Regions from separate parts of the Ignatzschineria sp. PL_is040 genome, predicted to be linked through region 2. Evidence: riboswitches for the same ligand, from Rfam matches in the RefSeq annotation. Region 2 holds a riboswitch; each other region holds the start of a gene.
The links. A riboswitch is a leader RNA that binds a small molecule or an ion and turns the genes downstream of it on or off. The one in region 2 is predicted to bind thiamine pyrophosphate.

Region 1 (7,783 bases), on a different contig from region 2:
ACGATTGAAGATTCATAACAATTGAGCAAAACAGAAGCTGATGAGTTGCCGGTCCTCACTATCGCATTCTTCCAGAGATTACGCGCCGGCAAATAGGCATCAAAGATGCCAGACTGCGGGCATGCACCGGTTAAAAGAATAAAATGGTAGGCTCCCACCCTCCCATAAACCTTTTTATTTGTTGAAACAAAAGAAGTTAATGAGTTGCCGGAAATCACCTCTGCACGCTTTCACAGATCTCATGCCGGCAAGTATCGTTACCTTAACGATTAGTTATACTGAAATAAAAAGGGCTGATGCAGTGCCGGTCCTTACTATCGCATTCTTCCAGAAGTTACGCGCCGGCAAATAGGTATCAAAGATGCCAGACTCCGGGCATGCACCGGTTAAAAGAATGAAATGGTAGGCTCCCGCCGCTCAACAAACTCTCTTAAGAATCATCAAAATGATTCATTGAGACAAAAGAAGCTAAATGGTTGCCGGCCCTCACTATCGCATTCTTCCAGAAGTTACGCGCCGGCAAATAGGCATCAAAGATGCCAGACTGCGGGCATGCACCGGTTAAAAGAACAAAATGGTTAGCTCCCGCCGCTCAACAAACTCTCTTAAGAATCATCAAAATGATTCATTGAGACAAAAGAAGCTGAACGGTTGCAGGATCTTACTATCGCATTCTTCCAGAAGTTACGCGCCGGCAATGGACAGCAAAGATGCCGAACCTCGAAAAGGTGCCCGCATGGGCTTTTACTTAATATCTTGTTCTGTTTACAGTTCTTACCAAAGCTTCTACAATAGCTCTATCTCAACGGGGTGCTGTTACTTTAGGTCGATCGAATCAAATCGACAAGTAATAGCTGAGATTTTACCCGTCGAACCTGATCCGGACAATACCGGCGGAGGGATTTGAGAATCGAGATGCCTGCGGGCTCTTCCTCAAATCCTGTGACACACTTACACAGGAGCCGTTATGATAAATCGAACCCTTTCTTCCCCCCTTCAACGTCTTTCCCACGCTTTTCGTAAACCGCTTCGCCGAACTTTGTTGGTGGCATCGCTATTATTGTCGAGCTTAACGACGCTGGCTTTTGCGGAAAAACCGACATTAACCGTCTATACCTACGATTCCTTCGTCGCCGAATGGGGCCCTGGGCCGCTAATTAAAGAGCGCTTTGAAAAAACGTGCGATTGTGAGTTGAAACTAGTCTCACTAGGCGATGGGGTTTCACTTCTCAATCGTCTGCGTATGGAGGGGAAAAAGAGTAAAGCGGATCTGATCCTCGGACTCGATAATAACTTGATTGCCGCCGCAGAAGAGACCGATCTCTTTACGCCGGCGAATATCGATCAATCGATGTTGAAATTACCGATCGAATGGGAGTATAAAACCTTTATTCCCTACGATTATGGCTACTTTGCCTTTATCTACGATAAACGCAAGATCGACAATCCCCCAACAAGTATGGATGAGCTCCTAGATCCTGAAAACAAGTGGAGCATCATCTACCAAGATCCCCGTACTAGCACGCCGGGATTAGGCCTTCTTCTCTGGATGGAGAAGATCTACGGTCAAGCAACAGAATCGGCATGGGAAAAGATGGCGAAAAAGACCGTCACTGTCACTAAAGGTTGGAGCGAATCATATGGGCTCTTCCTGAAAGGTGAGAGCGACTTTGTCTTAAGCTATACCGCATCGCCGGGCTATCAGATGCTCTATGATAATGATGATAACTACGCAGCGGCACTCTTTGATGAAGGACACTATCTACAGATAGAGGTGGCAGCAAAATTGAAAGCAAGCCCCCATCCGGAACTTGCCGATCAATTTCTCCAATTTATGTTAACGCCGGAATTTCAGGAGACATTACCGACCACCAACTGGATGTATCCTGTGATCGATATCCCCTTACCGCCGGTCTATAAAGCATTACCATTGCCGGCAAAAGCGCTACTCTTTAGTGCAGAAGAGGTGGCGAAAGAACGCCAAAATTGGATAAAAGTCTGGCAATTTGCCGTAAGTCGATAGAAGTTGTAATGACTATCCGTGATGACTATTCGTAATGACTTTTATGATCCCTCTCTATGATCCCTCTCTATGATTAATCGGCAATTGATCCCCGGCTTGATCGCCTCAACGATCCTCGTGACTGTGGCGCTTCTTGCCTTTGGGGCGCTCTGGTGCTTCTCCCCTTCAATCTCTCTTGCGGAGATTTTTGGGGATCGCTACCTGTGGCATGTTATCGGCTTTACCTTCTATCAGGCGCTACTGTCGGCACTGCTATCGGTCGGCCCGGCGATTTTGCTAGCTCGAGCGCTCTATCGTCGCCGATTTGTCGGGCGCACACTGCTCCTTCGCCTCTCAGCAATGACCTTAGTCCTTCCGGTTTTAGTGGCGGTTTTTGGTATTCTCTCGATCTATGGCAAAAGTGGCTGGCTCGCAACGCTTCTCCAACTCTTTGGGCTGGAGTATCACTTCTCCCCTTATGGTCTACAGGGGATTCTACTTGCACATGTCTTCTTCAATCTCCCCTTAGCAACGCGCATGTTGCTACAAGCTTTAGAAGGCATCTCGGTAGAACAGCGGCAGATCGCCGCACAATTGGGGCTCAATGAGTGGCAACAATTTCGCATTATGGAGTGGTCCTATCTTCGCCGGCAACTTCTTCCGACCGCAGCGCTCATCTTTATGCTCTGCTTTTCAAGCTTTGCCACCGTCCTTGCATTAGGGGGCGGACCGCGCGCAACGACGATAGAACTTGCGATCTACCAAGCTTTAAGTTACGACTTTGATCCCGGAAGAGCCGCTATTTTAGCGCTGATTCAGCTCTTTTTCTGTATCGGCTTGATGTTAGTGAGTCAACGCCTCAATAGTGCCTTTGCCGTAGGGACGACAACGCGCCGATCCTGGTTTGATCCGGCAGATAATCGCTTTCGCCAAGTACGAGATTTTGTGGTGATTATGATCGCCCTGCTCCTGCTCCTGCCACCATTGATTGCGATCATTATTGATGGACTCAATCGCCGTGTGTGGGAGGTATTACAACAATCGGCCCTCTGGCAAGCCACCTTCACCTCACTCTTTATCGCCATATGTGCGGGCCTATTAGCGGTGACACTCACCATGATGCTGCTCTGGAGTAGCCGAGAATTGCGTCTCCGCCGAGCCGTTAAATGGGGGCAAACGATGGAGTTGAGTGGCCTCTTAATTTTAGCGATGCCGGGAATTGTATTGGCGACAGGATTTTTTATCCTTTTTAATGAGACGATCGGTATTCCCCAATCGCCCTATGCATTAGTGATTTTGACCAATGCCCTCTTAGCGATTCCCTATGCCCTTAAGGTGCTTGAAAACCCGATGCGCGATCTAGCAGAGCGTTACAATCCACTCTGCCACTCATTAGCCATTAGCGGCTGGCGCCGATTAAGAATTATCGAACTTCGCGCACTCAAAAAGCCGATCGCCCAAGCGCTGGCATTTGCCTCTGTCATCTCCATTGGTGATTTTGGTGTCGTGGCGCTCTTTGGAAATGAGGATTTCCGCACCCTTCCCTACTATCTCTATCAGCAATTAGGCGCCTATCGCACCAATGATGGCGCTGTGACGGCGATGCTACTACTCCTTCTCTGCTTGATGCTCTTCACATTTTTAGAGAAGATTTCAGGACGCGCTATCGGAGAAGAAAAATGACAAACAGAATGATCGAACTGAAGAATATTCGCTACCATTTAGAGCGCTCGAAAGCGGAGGAGAAAGCGGATAGAAAAGCTGATAAAAAAGCCGACAAAAAAGTGGGGAAAAGGGTTCATCAAGAGAACCTAAAGAGCAAAACCGACAGAGAGGCAGCTCCCCGATTAATGCAATTAATGCAATTTGATTGCACCATCGAGCGCGGGGAGAGAGTCGCCATTATGGGCCCAAGTGGTGCCGGGAAGAGTACCCTTCTCAACCTTATTAGTGGCTTTCAATATCCAGAAACAGGCGAGATTCTCCTCAATGGCAGCGACTTTACAACGCTGCCGCCAGCAAAACGCCCTGTATCGATGCTCTTTCAGGAGAATAATCTCTTTAGCCATCTGAGCGTTCGGCAAAATATCGGCTTAGGGATCGCACCGACACTGCGCCTAAAAGCAGAGGAGCAGAAAACTGTTGCAGCCATTGCAGAGCAGGTGGGGCTTACAGAGTTTCTCGATCGCTTGCCAGGACAACTCTCCGGCGGACAACGACAGAGAGTCGCCCTTGCACGTTGCTTTATACGCGAGCAACCGATTCTGCTACTCGATGAACCCTTCTCTGCCCTCGATCCGGCCCTGCGTCATGAGATGCTTCTCTTACTCGAAGAGCGTTGCCGTGCGCGTGATATCACCCTGCTGATGGTCTCCCACAATATTGAAGATGCGCATCAAATTGCGCCTCGAACGTTAGTGATCGATCAAGGGAGAATCGCTTATGATGGCGCCACTGAAAAGCTCCTGAGCGGGGAAGATCCTGCTGCGCTACTATTGGGAATCTCAAGCGAGGAGAGATAACTCCCTCATTAAAAAATGTTAAAAAAGTGCCCAAAAAAATGCCATCAAAATTGATGGCACTTATTGATGATACTTATTGATGGCACTCTGCCGACTTATATGAGATATCTTAAATCTCTGCCGGTATCATTTCACCATCAATCAAGGGGACCTGATACTCTTCCCACAACTTTTTGATGCGTTCAAAGAGGATTAAAGGATCTGCCTTTTTACTAATAATGCCCAAAAGTGCCGGCGGGCGAGGAAGAGAGTGCAGCACTAAACGATCATTTTGCGTCACAATAATGCCGGGAACCTCTTTCGGCGCTAACTGCTTTTGTAAGAGATCTAAAGTCTCAACACCGGTGATAACAGGAAGGATCAGATCGACAATAATCAGATCGGGCGTATAGCCGGCATTTAAGAGCCTTGCCGCCTCCGCATAATGAAAGCAATATTGACACTGCTCCGCGTTAAAGAGCCCCCGAAACTTCTCCTGAAGTGAAGCATCTTCCGTGACTAATAGAATTCTCTCTAACATTAACATTGACGCTCCTTTTGACCACGATTTAACATTTGTTACCCAACCTTGAGTGATCTCTCTCATCACTCCCGTATCGCTTGATCTTTCTCTCTTTCCACCGACTTGATCCATCAACTTGATCGATCAACTTGATTTGTTTGCTTGACTTATTTACTTAACGCGTTTACTTGATCTTTTCATTACAGCGCTAAAATAATCTCTAGAACGAAAGAGTGCCGAGCAAGTATGCTTCGGCACTATTCATTCATCGCATTGAGATAATCTCATTGGACTCATATCATTGAGGTCATCTCATTGATGCGCATATCTCGCTAACGGTTTCCGGATACTCGACGATCATAAGCTAGAAAGGTATCTGACCAAAGAATCACTTCTTGAACTCTTGGCGTCACTCGCCGTAGCGCTTCAGCTCGGGTGACCCAAGCCCATTCGCTATGCTCAGGTCTTCCTAGTTCTGGATTGATCGGTAGACGAATGCCGCGACGCTTTGTCTCGGCAACATAGTATCGTGCCACCTTCTTACCGCGAAAGTAGGGATCTGTCTCAAAATAGTCATATCCCCATGGAAAGGTGAGATCCCGAATGGTTGTCTCCTCTCGCACTTCCCGTAATGCTGTCTCTAAAGGGGTCTCTCCTGCTTCGACCTGCCCTTTGGGAAAGTCCCAAAAGTTATAAGCTCGGAGCAGAAGATAACGAAACTCCCGTCTATCCCATCGTACAATGACCGCTCCACAAGATAAAATCTCAGGAGGACTCTGTTTCATCTATTAGCCTTTAGTGATACTCGGGGCTAAACTCACGAACAGCGTCAACCATGGCTTTAACATTCTCAGGATCGATTCCCGGATGAATCCCATGCCCTAAGTTAAAGATATGGCCTTCATCTGCAGCCACTTTACCAAAGCCGGCAAGTACCTTCTTCACATTTTCACGCACGATTTCAGGCGTTGAGTAGAGAACACCCGGATCCATATTCCCTTGAAGCACAACCTGCTTACCTACTAAAGCTTTCGCTTCAGCAATATCGGTCATCCAATCTAAACCTAAGCCATTAGCACCAATAGCCGCTTGCTCTTTAAGCCACATGCCCCCATTTTTCGTAAAGACGATTGAAGGGATCTTCTGACCATCATACTCCGTGATAAGGCCGGCAAGGATCTTCTCCATATAACGGAGTGAGAACTCTTGGTAATGCTCTTTCGATAAGATGCCGCCCCAAGTATCAAAGATCTGAACTGCCGCTGCACCATTTTTAATCTGGGCGTTGAGATAGTCGATCACGATATCGGAGAGCTTATCGAGCAGTTGATGCATCTCTCTTGGATGCTCATACATAAAACCGCGCACCTTACCAAAATCTTTACTACCGCCCCCTTCAATCATATAGGTGGCAAGTGTCCAAGGGCTTCCGGTAAAACCGATTAGTGGCACTTCATTCTTCAATGCTTTACGAATGGTTGATACCGCATTCATCACATAGCCTAGTGAATCTTCCACATCAACCACTGGGAGTTTTGCAACTTGTGCAGGATCGGTAATCGGCGTTTCAAATACAGGACCTTTCCCAGGAACAAAGCTTAAACCTAAGCCCATTGCATCTGGGATTGTTAAGATGTCAGAGAAGAGAATCGCAGCATCAAAACCGAAACGATCGATTGGCTGTAATGTTACTTCACAGGCGAGATCGGCATTACGGCAGAGCGCCATAAAATCACCCGCTTCTGCACGCACTCGGCGATACTCTGGTAGATAACGCCCTGCTTGACGCATCATCCAGACAGGAGTTCTATCTACTTTCTCTTTTAAAAGGGCACGAATAAAACGATCATTTTTATAAGTCATTGTTCTGTCCTAACACTCAATTTATATCGGCACGATTATACCATATTCCCCCTTTCCCCTCTCTCTTTATTATTTTAAATCGCTAGCTTATAAGGCTTTTTTGGACTATAATACGGGGCTTGCTATTTTGATTACTTTCTACTCATTGAGCCACTCATTGAGAGGGGTAACAAGGGCAAAGAAGGCTGGATTAACCCTTTTTATGACCCATAAACGGAAGGGCTATTCCGGTAAAATTTAACTTAAACTACTCACAGATGAAAACTCCTAGACGGGGGTGCTCTGTAGCTCTTAACTTCTCAATATCACTTCTTCTTCAAAAAAGCGTGTAGAGAGGTGCCCAAGAACTATCTAGAGTTACGTCTTAGGAAAATCTGGAGGCTTAACCCTAAATTTACAAAGGAAATTATATATGTCACAAGTTTCAATGCGCGATATGCTCGAAGCGGGCGTTCACTTTGGTCACCAAACTCGTTTCTGGAACCCAAAAATGAAGCCTTACATCTTTGGATCACGTTCTAAAATTCATATCATTAACTTAGAAGAGACGCTTCCAATGTTTAATGATGCGATGAACTTTATCTCTAAAGTAGCTTCACAAAATGGTCGTATCCTTTTTGTGGGTACAAAACGCGCAGCATCTGACATTATCACAGAGCAAGCGAAACGTGCAGGTATGCCTTACGTTAACCATCGCTGGTTAGGTGGTATGCTGACTAACTTCAAAACTGTTCGTAACTCAATTCGCCGTCTTCGTGAAATCGAAGAGATGCAAGAAGATGGTTCTATCGAGCGCTTGACGAAAAAAGAAGGTATTTTATTAGAGCGTGAAGTTGCGAAGCTCGAAAAAAGCCTTGGCGGTATTAAAGATATGCCTAATATTCCGGATGCGAT
Region 2 (7,783 bases):
CTGAATACTGCCGGATCTTACTATCGCGTTTTTCCACAAACCGCGCGCCGGCAGATAATGATTTTATCGTTAATCAAAACTCAACTTTGGACTCTTAGCCAAACCCCAATGGTAACCATTAGGATCGGAGATGATGGCAAAGCGATCTCCCCATGCAGAGTCGTAAGGTTCTGTAATAGCTGTTCCGCCGGCTTCTAATGCATTGCGGAAAGTCTGATCAACATCATCAACATAGAAATAGAAATAGCTTGTCAATTGTTGTTGTGGCATAAAATCGATCGGCGCACGAGTATCGGAACCACGAACATCTTGCGGAACAAACATTAAGATCAGCTCACCTAAATAATTCATCTCCACATGCTGACTCTCGGCACCCGGCCTATCCTCAAAGCGTAATTCAAAACCGAAAGCCTCTTGATAGAAACGTTTACTCTCTACTACATCAATAACGGTTAAATGGGGAACTAATAATCTAGAGGCGAGCCAAGGAGAACCGCTCTCTGTTGCCGCAAGCCGTTGCGCTTTTTGGCTCTCTACTTGATCATTCACCTGAAGTTGTGCTTTTTCTGCCATCACCATCTCTCCTCCCGTTATTAATGATAGGGATAATGCCATCGCCGGCAATAATCGCTTTTGAACCCTTTTATTAAGCGATTGTCTACTGTTTGAATGTTCCATCTCTTTCCCTTTGATTTTTTATTGTTATCTCTTGTTGTAATTTTTTGTCTCCTGAGATCACTCAGGGTAAGACAGTGAGTATTTTTGAAACTTCAAATAGAGATAGCACGATCTTTTCTTACTCTGCAAACAATGAGCGATCAATCGAGTAATAAAGAGGCAATGTTATGTATGGAATATCGCATGCTCTTTTTGTTAAAAGCTTGATTCTATCAATGATCTCAAGCTTAAAATAAAAAACTCCCAAACGTGGATAACGCTTGGGAGTTGTGTCAGTTTTATTATACTTTTTAGCGTGAAAGTTATACTTTCTGCTGTTTTGTAGGTAAAAAACTTTAATTTGTTTTGCTAGTTGAACCGTTTTCGAAGGAATCTTCTTCGGGTTGTATCATTTTTGATGCAGGTTCAACGTGAGTTGTAATCATTATCGCTGATGACTACTTCTTCTTCGCAGCAATTACTTCAATTTCGATTAACCATTCTGGGAATGCTAAACCTTTGACTTCAAATGCTGAACGAGCTGGAACTTTTGTCTCAGCGCCTTCACCGAAGAATTGTGAGTAACCTTTCATAAAGCCGGCAAAATCCATTTTACCAAGATCAGGATCAGCAACTAAGTAGACTTGCATTTTAACAATATCGCCCATCGTTAAACCTTGCTCTTCTAAGGTCTTTTTGATGGAGTTGAGAATACCAACAGTCTGCTCTTCTGTTGTACGAGCAAAAGTGCCATCTTCCAATTTTGGTGGAACTGCACCGCTGAGGTAGTAAGTCGTCACATCACTTGGGACTTCAACGACAGTTGAGATGGGGAACCCACCAGGAGCTGCTGTTCTTACGATATCATCTGCCATTGCGCCACCCATTGTTATCCCTGCTGCAAGCAGGATTGCTGTTAGTTTTTTCATTCCTATTTCCTTTTTTATCGATGTTATTCATCTTATCACCTCTTGTTAAGAAGTTGATAAAAGATCGCTCTTTTGAAGCGACTATTGATGATAACGATTTAAGGGTACCGTTCGATGCTCTCATTTATCTGCAAAGATGCAAAGAAGTGATAGCAACCCCTCTCTTATGAGTATTGGAAAGAGAGATAAATCGATCGGCAAGAACGGTGCATTATAGGGGTAAATAGCGGTGAGTAAAAGCAAATCTTCGAAAAGCGTATAGATTTTTAGCAGTTACTGCCGAAGCTCAAAAGCGATCCCGGCAGGGAAAGAATCTCTCAGGTCACTCTTTTTTCTTTCTTTCGCTTCATTTGCTTTTAAAGAGGAGACAAGCTATAACTGTAATGGTTTGCTCTATAAAAGGAGCAGATGATTTCGCTAGGGGTGCCCAATGAAGTTGGGCTGAGATTAGCATGAACTTATGCTTAAACCCTCAGGACCTGATCTGGCTAGTACCAGCGTAGGGAAGTAAACAATCTATAGTAGATCTGTAAAGCGTTAGAGATAGGCAGATGATTGGGTCATCAAGGATCAATCAGCTTGTTGCTAAAGAAGAATAGGTATCTACTGTGTCGATTAGGCCTGAGTTTTTCGCGATATGATCGTTGAAGCTCAGGTTTTTTTGTACCAATTTACGCCTATGCCAGAATCTCGTCTTTTATTTTTAGGATAATAAAGGAGAGGTTTTTTATGCCACAACAATCAATCACGTTAATGAAGCAGTTTCCCAAGAGTCGCAAAGTCTATGTTGAAGGCAGTCGACCCGATATTTTAGTGCCATTTCGTGAGATTGAATTGAGCGATACGCTTGGCCCGAAAGGGGAAGTGATCGAGAAGAATGAACCATTTCGCGTCTACGATACCAGTGGTCCTTATACTGATGAGAATTATCAAGTGGATCTCACAAAAGGGCTGCCGGCACTCAAAAGAGATTGGGTGATAGAGCGCGGCGATGTGGAGGAGTATGATGGCCGAGTAAAGAGTGCGCGTGATGATGGCTACAAGCGTGAAGATGATCCACGTATCAATGAGGGCGTATTCCCAGGGTTAAAGCGTAAACCTCTGCGTGCAAAACCTGGCATGAATGTGACACAGATGCACTATGCGCGTAAAGGGATCATTACGCCGGAGATGGAGTTTATCGCTATTCGCGAAGGGATGACGCCGGAGTTTGTACGTGATGAAGTCGCTGCAGGACGGGCGATTATTCCCTCAAATATCAATCATCCCGAAGCCGAACCGATGATTATTGGTAAAAATTTCCATGTGAAGATCAATGCCAATATCGGTAACTCAGCGATCACTTCTAATATCGAAGAGGAAGTGGAGAAGATGACTTGGGCAACCCGTTGGGGCGCTGATAACGTCATGGATCTCTCAACAGGAAAGGATATCCATAAAACGCGTGAGTGGATTATCCGTAACTCCGCAGTACCGATCGGAACAGTGCCGATCTATCAAGCACTCGAAAAAGTGAATGGTATTGCTGAAGATCTCAACTGGGAGGTTTTCCGCGATACGTTGATCGAACAAGCAGAGCAGGGGGTCGATTACTTTACGATTCATGCCGGCGTTCTGCTCCGTTATATTCCAATGACAGCCAATCGTGTGACCGGTATTGTCTCTCGTGGCGGATCGATCATGGCACAATGGTGTTTAGCACACCATAAAGAGAACTTTATCTATGAGAACTTTGAAGAGATCTGCCAAATTATGAAGCAGTATGATATCTCTTTCTCGCTCGGTGATGGCCTGCGTCCAGGATCGATTGCAGATGCTAATGATGAAGCGCAATTTGCAGAGCTTAAAACGCTTGGTGAATTGACAGAGATTGCCTGGAAGCACGATGTACAGACGATGATCGAAGGCCCAGGACATGTGCCGATGAATAAGATCAAAGAAAATATGGAGATGCAGGAGAAGTATTGTCACGATGCACCTTTCTATACCTTAGGTCCATTAACAACTGATATTGCTCCGGGATATGATCATATCACCTCTGCAATTGGTGCGGCGCAGATCGCTTGGTATGGCACAGCAATGCTCTGCTATGTGACACCGAAAGAGCACTTAGGACTCCCTAACCGTGAAGATGTGCGTGCCGGCGTTGTCACCTATAAATTAGCAGCGCATGCGGCTGACTTAGCGAAAGGGCATCCAAATGCACAAAAACGAGATGATGCGCTCTCAAAAGCACGTTTTGAATTCCGCTGGGAAGATCAATTCAATCTCGGTTTAGATCCAGAGCTTGCGCGTGAATATCATGATGAGACCCTCCCACAAGAGGCAGCGAAAGTCGCACATTTTTGCTCAATGTGTGGCCCTAAATTCTGCTCAATGCGTATCTCCCAAGATATTCGCCGTGAAGCACAAGCGAAAAACCTTGCCGAAGCACCGGAAGAAGTACGTGTTGTGATTGAAGGTATGAAGCAGAAATCGGAAGAGTTTAAAGAGCAAGGGCAGCAGATTTATAGTTAATTACTCTTGGGAATAATTTGTTGAGATAGTTGCTGTATTAAGCAATATTTTTAGAAAACTCTCTTGCCGAGTCGGCAGGGGAGTTTTTTGTAGAAGAGCATTAGTCTGCTTTATAGTAAGTAGTAGGTAGGATCTCTAAGTCAGTATGAATATCAATTTATCAATTTATCTATTCTCTAAATAGATTGAAATTTAAAATCATTTACACTCAATCATTTGCACTTAATCATTGGCAATTATCGTCAAATAGGAGGAGGTAATATGAGCACAATGAAGATCTCGCTCCCTGAATCATTAAAAAATATTTTAAAGGATTGCGTGATAAGGTATCGGTTGAGTGAGTTGTGCATACACCGATATTCCTAATTGGTTAAGGAACTAGGGATCGATGAAACTCTTAGCTACGATTGAGTGTTGTAATAATCATATAAAACATTACCTAAAAAAAGTAGCAAAAAAAGACCCTTCTAAAAGCGTAGAAAGGTCTTTGGTAGAATGAATATCGTAGTGATCTACATTTGGGTTGTTACTCTCTTTAGTTTTTCTGTTTTAAACTCACTCCCCACCCAATCACGAAGCCGGCAATTGCAGGGAGAATCCAGCCCATATTGACATCGGAAAGTGGGAGTAAGTTATCGAAAAATGAGGTAATGCTAAAAATGATCGGGTTTTGGCTAATCACTTCAGAGGATGCTTTTAATCCTTCAACCACCGCAATTACAAAGGTAAAACCGATTGTAAATTGATAGACAATCTTCTTGTGATGGAAAAGGGGTGAGGCAAAAGCTAAAAAGACCAAGGTGATCGCTAATGGATAGAGGAACATCAATACCGGAATAGAGATGCTGATAATAGCGGTTAGTCCCACATTTGCAATCAGCATACTAATCAAGCTAAAGAGATGAACAAAGGTGCGATAAGAGATCTTAGGAAAGAGCTGATTAAACATCTCCGCACAGGCGCAGATCAGGCCGATTGCAGTTTTGAGGCAAGCAACGGTAATGATGATCGCTAAAAGAATCGAGCCATAGGCACCAAAGTAGTAAGTTGCGATCTGTGCGAGGGCGATGCCACCATTTTCAGAGAGCGGATAAGCATTGAGACTCATCGCGCCGATATAAGCAAGGCAACCATAGATTACACTCATTAAAATTAAGCTGATAATGCCCGACTTAAAGGTATCTTTGGCAATATCGGTCGTATTTGTCACCCCAAAACTTTTGATTGCATTAACCACAATAATCCCAAAAGCGAGAGAAGCTAAGACATCCATGGTGTTATAACCTTCAGTAAATCCTTTAAAGAAAGGACTTCCTTGATATGCCGGCTGAATGGCTAATGGTTCGATCTCCCCCATCGGTTTAATAAAGGCGCTAATAATTAAGAACGCAAGAAAGAGGAGAAAGAGCGGATTGAGAACTTTACCAATCCACATCATAATATTGCTCGGGTTGAGCGATAAGATCCACGCAAGTAGAAAGAAGAGAATCGTAAAGATTAAGAGGGCAATGGTATATTGATCTTCACCTAGGAATGGGGTTAAACCGATCTCAAAGGAGACAGTTGCCGTACGGGGAAGGGCGAAGAAAGGACCAATCGTGAGATAGAGAACCATTGTAAAGAAGAGTCCATAAGTCGGAGTGATACGACTTGCTAGATCATATAGACCATTACTTTTGGAAAATCCAATCGCCACAACACCTAAAAAGGGAAGACCGACCCCGGTGAGGATAAATCCAATCGTTGCCATTAAGGTAGAAGCTCCCGCTTCTTGCCCCATATGTACCGGAAAGATTAAGTTGCCGGCGCCAAAAAATAGACCAAATAACATCGACCCAACGGTGATGTAAGATGCTAGAGAGAGTTTGTTATTCTTCATATCTTATCTCGAATTTTAAAACGTCCCTTTTGGGGACAAAATGAACCTGTAGGTTTTGCCTAAACGTTGATGACTTTACTAAAAAAATCGAGGGCTTGTTGAATTTTTTATAGGCTGTTAAAAATGGAATGTCGGATAAATTCTCTCCAATTAGTGTATAGTGCTCCTTTCTTTTAGATAGGTGTACACGCTTTATGTCTTTTAACTCCCTCGGTTTACGTGATGAACTCTTAACAGCAATTAGTGACGCTGGATATAGTGAGCCTACACCTATCCAACAACAAGCAATTCCGATCATCCTCAAAGGGCGTGATCTGATGGCCTGTGCGCAGACGGGAACGGGTAAAACCGCCGGGTTTACACTTCCGATTTTAGAATTAATGAGTCAAGCATCCGTAACAGGTGCAGCGAAAAGTGGGCAGAATAGACAAAATAGAAGAGCTGTTCGAGCGTTGATTCTCTCTCCTACAAGGGAGTTGGCGGCGCAGATCCATGAGAATCTTGTGATCTATAGCCGACACCTTAAACTTCGCTCTCTAGTGGTCTTTGGTGGAGTGAGCATCAATCCTCAAATGATGAAACTTCGTGGTGGTGTCGATATCTTAGTAGCAACGCCTGGTCGTCTTCTCGATCTAGAGCAGCAAAATGCGGTCGATCTCTCTCAAGTTGAATATCTTGTATTAGACGAAGCAGATCGTATGTTAGATATGGGTTTTATTCATGATATTCGGCGTGTTCTCTCTAAACTACCGGCAAAGAGACAGACTTTACTCTTTTCAGCTACTTTTTCTCCAGAGATTACGACCCTTGCAACAAAGTTATTGTATCAGCCTGCAACAGTTGAGATTGAAAGAGAGAAGCCGGCATCCGAGCAGGTGACTCAAGAGCTCTATTTTGTCGATAAAACACGAAAAAGAGAACTTTTATCCCATCTCATAGAGCGGGAGAATTGGCAGCAGGTCTTGGTCTTTTGCCGGACAAAACATGGTGCTAATCGCTTAACAGAATATCTCAATGATAGAGGGATTGTGGCGGCTGCGATTCATGGCAATAAGAGTCAAGGCGCAAGGACGAAAGCCTTAGCGGATTTCAAAGCCGATGCACTTCAGGTGTTAGTAGCGACAGATATTGCCGCGCGTGGTATCGACATTGCTGAGCTGCCTTTTGTGGTAAATTTTGATCTCCCTAGTGTGCCGGCAGATTATGTGCATCGTATTGGGCGAACAGGGCGAGCAGCTGCTACCGGTAAAGCCGTTTCATTGGTTTGTATTGATGAGCAGAAGCTCTTAAAAGATATCGAACGCCTTCTGAAAAAAGAGATCCCTAAAGCAACTATTGCTGGCTTTGAGCCTGATCCAACGATTAAAGCAGAACCGATTGAAACAGGGCGTGGCGGCAGAGGTCGGGGAAGCAGTCATGGAAATAGTCGAGGAAATAGTCGCAGTGCAGGTAGAGGGCGTGGACGAGACCAATCACCACAGGGCGGTAATAGTGGTGAGAAGACAGAGAGTAGTGAAAAGAGCGCTAAACGTAGAACTCGTAGAAGAGCTAATGGCGAGAATGCCGGTAATCACTTAGGAGATGCCGGAAGCGGGCGAGGTGAGAGTAAACCCTCAAGTACTTCAACTGCGGATCGACCAAGACGACGCCGTAGAGTGAAGAAGGTGGAAGAGAGATAACTCTCTCTATATTTTCTATCTCTATTTAATAAGAAACAAGGAAACAGATCGGGTATTATTCGATCTGTTTTTTTATTGTTATCCAGGCTATCAAAATATCAAAATATCAAAATCAAAAAGCA
Region 3 (7,783 bases), on a different contig from region 2:
TGCTTCTACCGACTACCGGTATCATTATCATGACAATTTAATCTTAAAGGCATCTTAAGCATTGCGACGGATAATAAAAAATATTTTAAAAATTGTTGACTAGTTATTTTTATGGGATTTTGTTGAGTGCTTTATTGAATTTTTTATTGAATGTTTTACTAAATGTTTTGCTAGGTGCTTTGTTGGATGTTTTTTGGAGAGCTTTTGTTATTTACAAAATATAAGAGATTACATTTTTAAGCAGAAGAAAATATTATTTTCAAAATGCTATTTTTAAAAATGTTATTTATATTCCCCATTATTAGCTTTATGACAGGGGATTTGCGATAGTGAATATTCTATTGGCAATTAAGTGAGGCATCTTCATACGCATTCATGAATAATATAACTCCCTATAAGACTAAAGAGCAGCAGATCGAGATTCATCCTGATCTCTCGCTTAATATCACCTCCCTCTTCGATCAACAACAATTCTTCGACCCACTTAACCAAGCCGCAAGACTCGGTATCTGTTCCGCTGCTTGGCCTCTCTTTGGAATGCTCTGGCCCTCTAGTATTCAATTAGCCAATAAATTAATTAAACGCCCGATAGCAAAAGATCAGTCGCTCCTTGAGATTGGTTGTGGCCTTGGTATTGCCAGTATGACCGCAAAACTATTAGGTTATGATATAACCGCCAGTGATCGACATCCACTTGCCGGAAAATTTCTACAAAAAAATAGCGAACAAAATAAGATTCCCACGATTCGCTTTAAACATAGTCAATGGGGGGATGTTCCAACCCCCTCCTTAGAGGATACTAACGCACCTCTTCTACAATCCCAATATGATCACATCATCGCCAGTGATGTTCTCTATGAGCCCAATGCGGCAAAAGAGGTCGCCCAACTGATCGATCGCTTTGGTGCGAAAGAGTGTACCGTTTGGATTATCGATCCTAATCGCGGATACCATAACCATTTTAAACGCGCCATGGCACAATATGGTTTTAGTTTAATAGAGATGCTGCTATTAACGAGCCCTGTTAACAATGAACCTTACCGGGGTCGTTTAATGGTTTATCAGCGAACGACTTAAAAAAAGCGCTCAAGATTGATCCAAAACTAAACTAGATAACATCAATCTTGATGCGCAGATACTTTATTGATGCTTTATTAATACTATAACTAATACTGACTAGATTTACTGACAGGTTGCATCACCGGTCCGATGATTGATTGCACCATGCGCAATGAGTAGTGCTTGCATCTCTTTATAATCATTTTGGCAAGCATAACTCAATGCACTCTGATTATAGGAGGGTCGATTAGGATTCTGTTCGGTGGTGACTTTATTAAGATCGGCGCCTTGCGCGATCAGATACTCCACAACATCTAAGCGATTATTACTCGCTGCGACCATCACCAGTGACTCTCCATCATCTTCATATGAGGTATCGTTAATATCATATTGCTCTTTTAATGCCTCATGGAGCTTCTTCACAATATTGACATTTTTACCGAGTACGGCCGATTTTAAGGCGTGATAGACATCACCCTTATCAGTCGCCCAAAGATCTGCCCCCTGTTCCATTAAGAAATCGACCATATCTTCATAACCAATAAATGCGGCCCACCCTAACGCAGTCTGATCTAAACTGCCAACATCTTTCACTTCAATATCTTGACCATTAGCCACCATCGCTTTCACCTTTTCAAGATCTCCCTGTTTGACGGCATCAAACCAGAGCGCATCAGGCCCCTTAGAGGGCTCTTGATAAAAGATCCGATGACGTAGCTTCTTCTCATTAGCAATATCTTGCATCTCTTCTAAATTGAATCGAAATCCACTATCCGCGGGCATTGCTTCTGACGCAACATCTACAACATCTGTAGTCACTACTTCGACAATCTCATCAGCATGAGAGAAGAAGAGCAGAGAGGCAAGGGTTGCCGCTAAAATCTGCTGACTGAAAGATTTTAAATTTTTTTTAGATTGCACATTTGTTTTCATCCACTAACTCTCCTAAAAAGCATCAAAAAATGGGGATATGATTCGTTCTAAATAACGATCATTAATCAACCTGCACAAAATAACACGCTTTTAAATGAAGAAAAACAACTCTTTAAGAAATTAAGTTGTGCCTACGCGGCATTAATAACAATAGGAGTGTCAATGAGATCTATATAGAATCAAATAGCTCAACACCATTAAAACGTCACAACTCTATTATAGAGTTGTAACGCCTCCTCCGTATCGGTAACACCATAAACAATTCCCCGCCCATCAGCGAAGAGAATCACGCGATGTGAAGGAAGATGGATATTGAGAAAATACTCATTATATTGAGAATCAATATGACGCTGATCAAGACGATTTTTTAGCTGCTTGAGATTGAGCGGTGCCACTTCCCGAATCATCACAGATCCATCACCACAGAGGCGCTGTGCTTCTCGATTTTTCTGATTCAGCGCAGGATAGGTAGGATTAGGCCCGCATGTTAGGCACTCCGGATCTTTAAGGCGATGAAGGGAGATATTTTGAGGATGAAAATCCCAAAGATCGATAGAGAAGAGGGTCTCTCTGACCGCCTCGCGATCGGCAAAAAATTTCATCGCTTCAGTGGTTTGGATACTAGAGATCATCTGCAATATGGGTTGAATCACCCCCACAGAGCTACAGGTATCATGACTCTCTAATGGGAGCGTCTGCAAAAGACATCGTAAACAGGGGGCAATCTCTTGATTCGATCGAATATTTCTATTCCGAATATTTCTATTCTCTAAAGAGATGTTAGATTTAGAGTCAAAATCAAAATCAAAATTAAAGTTATAACTCATGCCATAACTCTCTAGCGCTGAACCAAAAATCCAGGGGATACCCAACTTATAGCAAGCATCATTGATCAACATCCGTAATGCAAGATTATCGGTCCCATCGAGTAGTAGATCATGCCCTGCAATCAAGGATTCAATATTATCACTCGAAACATCAGCAATATGGGTACTAATCTCAATATCTTGATTGATCTTACTCAGATGCGCTTTAAGAGCGATCACTTTAGGTAGTGCTTTTTCCGCATCCTCCTCAGTAAAGAGCGTCTGCCGCTGTAGATTAGAGCGCTCGACAAAATCTCGATCGATCAATGTTAATCGCCCAAAACCAGCGCGCGTTAAAGTTTCCGCATGTTGAGCACCTAACGCCCCACAACCTAATATCACTACATTCGCACGATTAAATGCCTTGATCCCGGCAGTGCCAATCTTATAAAAACGGGCTAAACGATCATAACGGGAATCGATCTCACTCATCTACACTCTCTCTATCTCTTGAGGGAATTACACTCTAAATTATCACTCTATTTTATGATGAGACCCCACCGATTTGATGAGGCCCTTAAAATTAAAGCTCATTGCAAAGTTAAAGCTTATTACAAGGTCAGGGGTCAGGAGCTGATCAATCCTGTCAATGGACTACTTGCGGTGGCATGCCCCTTCATCGGCATCCGCTTTGCCTCATAAGCTAAGCGTCCCGCTTTTGTTGCAAGATTCATCGCTAATGCCATCTTGATGGGATCTTCACTATAAGCGACGGCACTATTCATCAAGACACCATCTGCCCCAAGCTCCATAGCAAAAGCAGCATCTTTGGGGCTCCCTAATCCGGCATCAACAATTACCGGCACAGTTGCTTGTTCAATAATATATTGCAGATTGAGCGGATTGATAATTCCTAAACCACTACCAATCGGTGAAGCTCCCGGCATAATGGCATGACAGCCCATCTCTTGCAGTCGTCTTGCTAAAACAACATCATCAGAGGTATAGACCAATACTGTCATCCCCTCTTCAAGGAGCATCTCTGTTGCCCGAAGCGTCTCTACAGGATCGGGTAGCAATGTTTTAGGACAGCCAATAATTTCCACCTTGACCATATCGCAAAGACCAGAAGCATGCGCAAGCTTTGCAGTTCTTACCGCCTCTTCTGCCGTATTTGCACCGGCAGTATTAGGGAGCAACTTATACTTTGTCAGATCGAGCGCTTCAAGAAGATCAGGTTGATTATCATCAAAGATATTCATACGACGAACAGCGAAAGTTAATACCTCCGATTCACTCGCCTCTACCGCCCCTTTCTGCTCCTCAAATGTGCGATATTTCCCTGTTCCTAAAAAGAGTCGGGAGTTAAATTCAAATTTTCCTATTTTAAGTGTCATCCTAGCCGCCGCCTACGAAATGTACAATTTCAAATTGATCACCAGCAACAACTGCTGTTGTTGCGTAATCTTCCTTTTTTACAACTTCACGATTCTTCTCAACAATAAAGAACCTTCGATTCTTTAGATCAAGGTGTTCAATCAGCTTGGCGATATTATCAATATCTGCCGCGATCTTAACCTTTTCACCATTAATCATAATCTTCATATAGTGATCTCCCTATCATTGATCTCCCTCTCATTGGCCTGCTAACTGATCTTTAGATAAAGATCCCTATCGATACCATTTCTGCTATCTTTATGATCTCTCCCTACTGCCCCGATCTCTGCTCTAAGATCTCTCTCAATGCTTTTGCCTTCAATCGTCCTCGCTCAATATCGAAAAGATGATTTGCCACAGGAAAGAGCGCCGACATCACAGCAACGCCATCGATATAGTCCCGTATCTTCGGTAATGTATCGACATCGATCCCGCCAATCGCAATCAATTTTCCCCGTGACTCTCCATCTTCACGATTAATCGTCTTAAATGCGGAGATTAAAGGCTCGATACCTAAAGCCGGATAATGTTTTTCACTGGTACGAAAAATATGGCCTAAATAGCCATAATCATAACGGGAGAGCTCCCGTTCAACAGCAGTGACCGTATGAAAAGAGCGGCCAAACTTCATCTCCGGAAAAGCATCTTGCATTCGCGCAATAGAGAGGCTCTGCTCTGTCAGATGGGTGCGAGAAATACCAAAAACTTGGGCAATATCCGCCCGATCATTCACAATCAATTTTTCAAGGGGAATTCCACGCGCTAAAATTCGCTCTATTAAAAGACCTAAACTTTTGGAAGAACGTGACTTTTCTCGAAGCTGAATATAATCCACATAAGGGGTAATCGCTTCGATCATTGCCACTAAATTTTCATCTGAAATGGTGGGGATATCTCTCGTTACGGCGTGTAATAATGTCATCTATTTTCTCCATTGCAGAGAGTCGGCACACACAGCCACGAGCGCAGTGTATTCGCCACTTTCCTCCGCTAGTATTAACTAGATCAGGTGATAAGAGTCCCGAAGTTCTACTTCAATCTCAGCTGTTTTCAACAGCACCTCTAGGGGAATAACAATCATTTTTTAATGTTTTTTCAGTCGATTTTGAGTATAGAAGATCTCACCCCTTTGAGCAAATCTCTTTTTTTTAGGGCTATCATCTTCTCCCCTTTTATGCTAAAAATCAGAATTCGATATCTTTCTATGAGGAGAAGATCTCAATGCGCGCTATTTTTCGCTTAATCACTCTCACCGCTCTCTGCGGATTGACACAGTTCTCAATGGCTAAAGAGCCCACTAAAGAGTTAAAGATCTATAACTGGGTCTCCTATATCGATCAAGAGCTGATCGATGAATTTACGGCACAAACTGGCATTAAAGTGATTGCGGATGCTCTAGATAGCAATCAGACGCTACTCGCTAAAACGCTCACTGGCAATTCTGGATATGATATTGTTGTCCCTTCTGATTTTGCCGTCACCTATCTGATGGAAGCAGATCAACTGCTAAAACTCGATAAGGAGAAGATTCCCAATTATAAAAATATTTGGCCTTTTGCACTTGAGAGTCTCTCATCTTTTGAAAATATCAATGATTACGCCATTCCCTATTTTTGGGGAACTACCGGAATAGGCTTTGATGCAGCAAAGATCAAAGAACTTGCACCCGATGCACCACTCGATTCTTATGCGTTACTGCTCGATCCACAATATGCCTCAAAAATGGCTGAGTGTGGTATCTATGTACTCGATAGCCCAATTGAGACAACGCCACTGATCAATATGTATCTTGGAATCGACCCAGAGTCGACCGATAAAAAAGATATCGAACAGGTGCAAGCAACATTAGAGAGCATTCGTCCCTATGTAAAAAAATTTCACTCATCAGAATATATTAGTGCGATTGCCAATGGCGATGCCTGTCTTGCGGTAGGTTGGTCTGGTGATTTCTTTATTGCTAAAAATGCCGCAGAAGAGATGGGAAGAGAGAATGATATCCAATATATCCTCCCCAAAGAGGGAACCATTGTCTGGTTTGATGAGATGGTGATTCTCAAAGATGCGAAAAATGTGGATGAAGCGTATCAATTTATCAATTTTATGTTAGATGCTAAAAATAGTGCGCGCGCTGCAAACAAGATTATGTTCCCCACCGCAAATGAGGCCGCATTTGAGTATATTGAGCCGGAACTACGCAATAATCCGATCATCTTCCCCTCGGAAGAATCTTTAAAAAATGTTCATATTAAGCGCCCCTATGATCTTCGCCAACAGAAAGCACTCACGCGTATGTGGATTAAGATGAAGAGTGGTCAATAGGAAAAAATCGGATGTTTGCAACGCTCTTATCGGTCATTCCTATCTTTGGACTTGTAATGACAGGATTTATCGCAAAACGATTCCTCCCGAGCCATGATCTCTGGAAGGGGATTGAAGCCTTGGTCTACTACCTCTTCTTCCCCATCTTACTGATTTTAGAGATCTCAAAAGCAAACTTCTCAGAACCGGGGTTGATAGAGGCGCTGTTAGCTACTTTTTTTGCAACGCTTCTTATCGCCCTCTTACTCTTTCCGATCAAACACTTTTTTAAGATCGAAAATCGACTCTTTACCTCCATTTTTCAAGGCGGAACACGTTATAACTCCTATGTCTTTTTAGCGCTATCACAATCGCTTTTTGGCAGTCCCGGCATTATTATTGCCGGTGTTTTTATGGCCTATATGATTATCACCATCAATATTCTCTGTATCTCTGTTCTCAACCTCTATGGGAGCAATCAGAGTGGGAAAAAGAGTCTTGGGGGAATATTGCTCGCCCTTCTTAAAAACCCGCTCATTATCGGAGTTCTGATCGGAATTGCCGCCAATCTTCTGCAGATCGAGTTAAGTGGTCCATTTAAACAATGGATGCTCTATCTTGGCAATAGCGCAACTCCTTTGAGCCTGATGTCCGTCGGTGCGGGGCTAATTATTATGATGGATGCCGGCAAGATGAAAGCGATCACATTTGCAATTGCTCTCAAACTACTTTTAATGCCGGCCATCACTATTTTTCTCTTAAAGATATTGGGGGTTGAAGGAGTCACTGCCGGCATTGCACTACTCTTTGCCACGATGCCCTCTGCCGGCAATGCCTATATCCTCTCAAGGCAGATGGGAGGTGACTCCGATGCTATGGCCTCGATAATCACCTGGAGCACCCTGCTCTCCATCATCACAATCCCACTGATTATGAGTGTAGTGTCCTAATATTAAGATACAAAAAATATTACTATCCATCACTCGATAATGCTATTTTAGAAAGTATCTTCTCCCTATCAATAAAAGTGTGATCAACACAGCAGCAAAAGTTACAAAACACCTGTTAAATCATACTATTGAATTAAAATATCTCTAATAAAGCCTAAAAGGTGATACTGTGATTTTGCAGTCTAGTAGCATAACATCAAGAAGAAACAACCACACTCGATATGGTTGATACCAGTAAGCCATTACAGAATATCTGGACACAGATATGGCTGCAACAGTTGAAACCTTACACTAATGTGC

Region 1: linked by a shared signal. The riboswitch ahead of thiB (thiamine ABC transporter substrate binding subunit) and the one ahead of thiC (phosphomethylpyrimidine synthase ThiC) in region 2 are both predicted to bind thiamine pyrophosphate.
Region 3: linked by a shared signal. The riboswitch ahead of AC0SAP_RS05070 (thiamine phosphate synthase) and the one ahead of thiC (phosphomethylpyrimidine synthase ThiC) in region 2 are both predicted to bind thiamine pyrophosphate.

What each region holds. Positions count from the first base shown of each region.
Region 1 is NZ_JBVPGU010000003.1:212,737-220,519, reverse strand. It holds gene AC0SAP_RS06095 (hypothetical protein) at 1-158, opposite strand, end outside; gene AC0SAP_RS06090 (hypothetical protein) at 200-352, shown strand; TPP riboswitch at 797-920, shown strand; gene thiB (thiamine ABC transporter substrate binding subunit) at 968-2,023, shown strand; gene thiP (thiamine/thiamine pyrophosphate ABC transporter permease ThiP) at 2,093-3,685, shown strand; gene thiQ (thiamine ABC transporter ATP-binding protein ThiQ) at 3,853-4,524, shown strand; gene AC0SAP_RS06070 (response regulator) at 4,634-5,044, opposite strand; gene AC0SAP_RS06065 (NUDIX domain-containing protein) at 5,359-5,811, opposite strand; gene hemE (uroporphyrinogen decarboxylase) at 5,822-6,889, opposite strand; gene rpsB (30S ribosomal protein S2) at 7,302-7,783, shown strand, end outside.
Region 2 is NZ_JBVPGU010000011.1:30,142-37,924, forward strand. It holds gene AC0SAP_RS09695 (hypothetical protein) at 1-37, opposite strand, end outside; gene AC0SAP_RS09700 (VOC family protein) at 70-678, opposite strand; gene AC0SAP_RS09705 (RidA family protein) at 1,116-1,586, opposite strand; TPP riboswitch at 1,996-2,109, shown strand; gene thiC (phosphomethylpyrimidine synthase ThiC) at 2,316-4,103, shown strand; gene brnQ (branched-chain amino acid transport system II carrier protein) at 4,639-5,982, opposite strand; gene AC0SAP_RS09720 (DEAD/DEAH box helicase) at 6,177-7,661, shown strand.
Region 3 is NZ_JBVPGU010000002.1:316,835-324,617, forward strand. It holds gene AC0SAP_RS05045 (class I SAM-dependent methyltransferase) at 376-1,077, shown strand; gene AC0SAP_RS05050 (ankyrin repeat domain-containing protein) at 1,183-1,992, opposite strand; gene AC0SAP_RS05055 (ThiF family adenylyltransferase) at 2,190-3,290, opposite strand; gene AC0SAP_RS05060 (thiazole synthase) at 3,425-4,195, opposite strand; gene thiS (sulfur carrier protein ThiS) at 4,197-4,403, opposite strand; gene AC0SAP_RS05070 (thiamine phosphate synthase) at 4,507-5,157, opposite strand; TPP riboswitch at 5,201-5,309, opposite strand; gene AC0SAP_RS05075 (extracellular solute-binding protein) at 5,457-6,554, shown strand; gene AC0SAP_RS05080 (AEC family transporter) at 6,566-7,483, shown strand.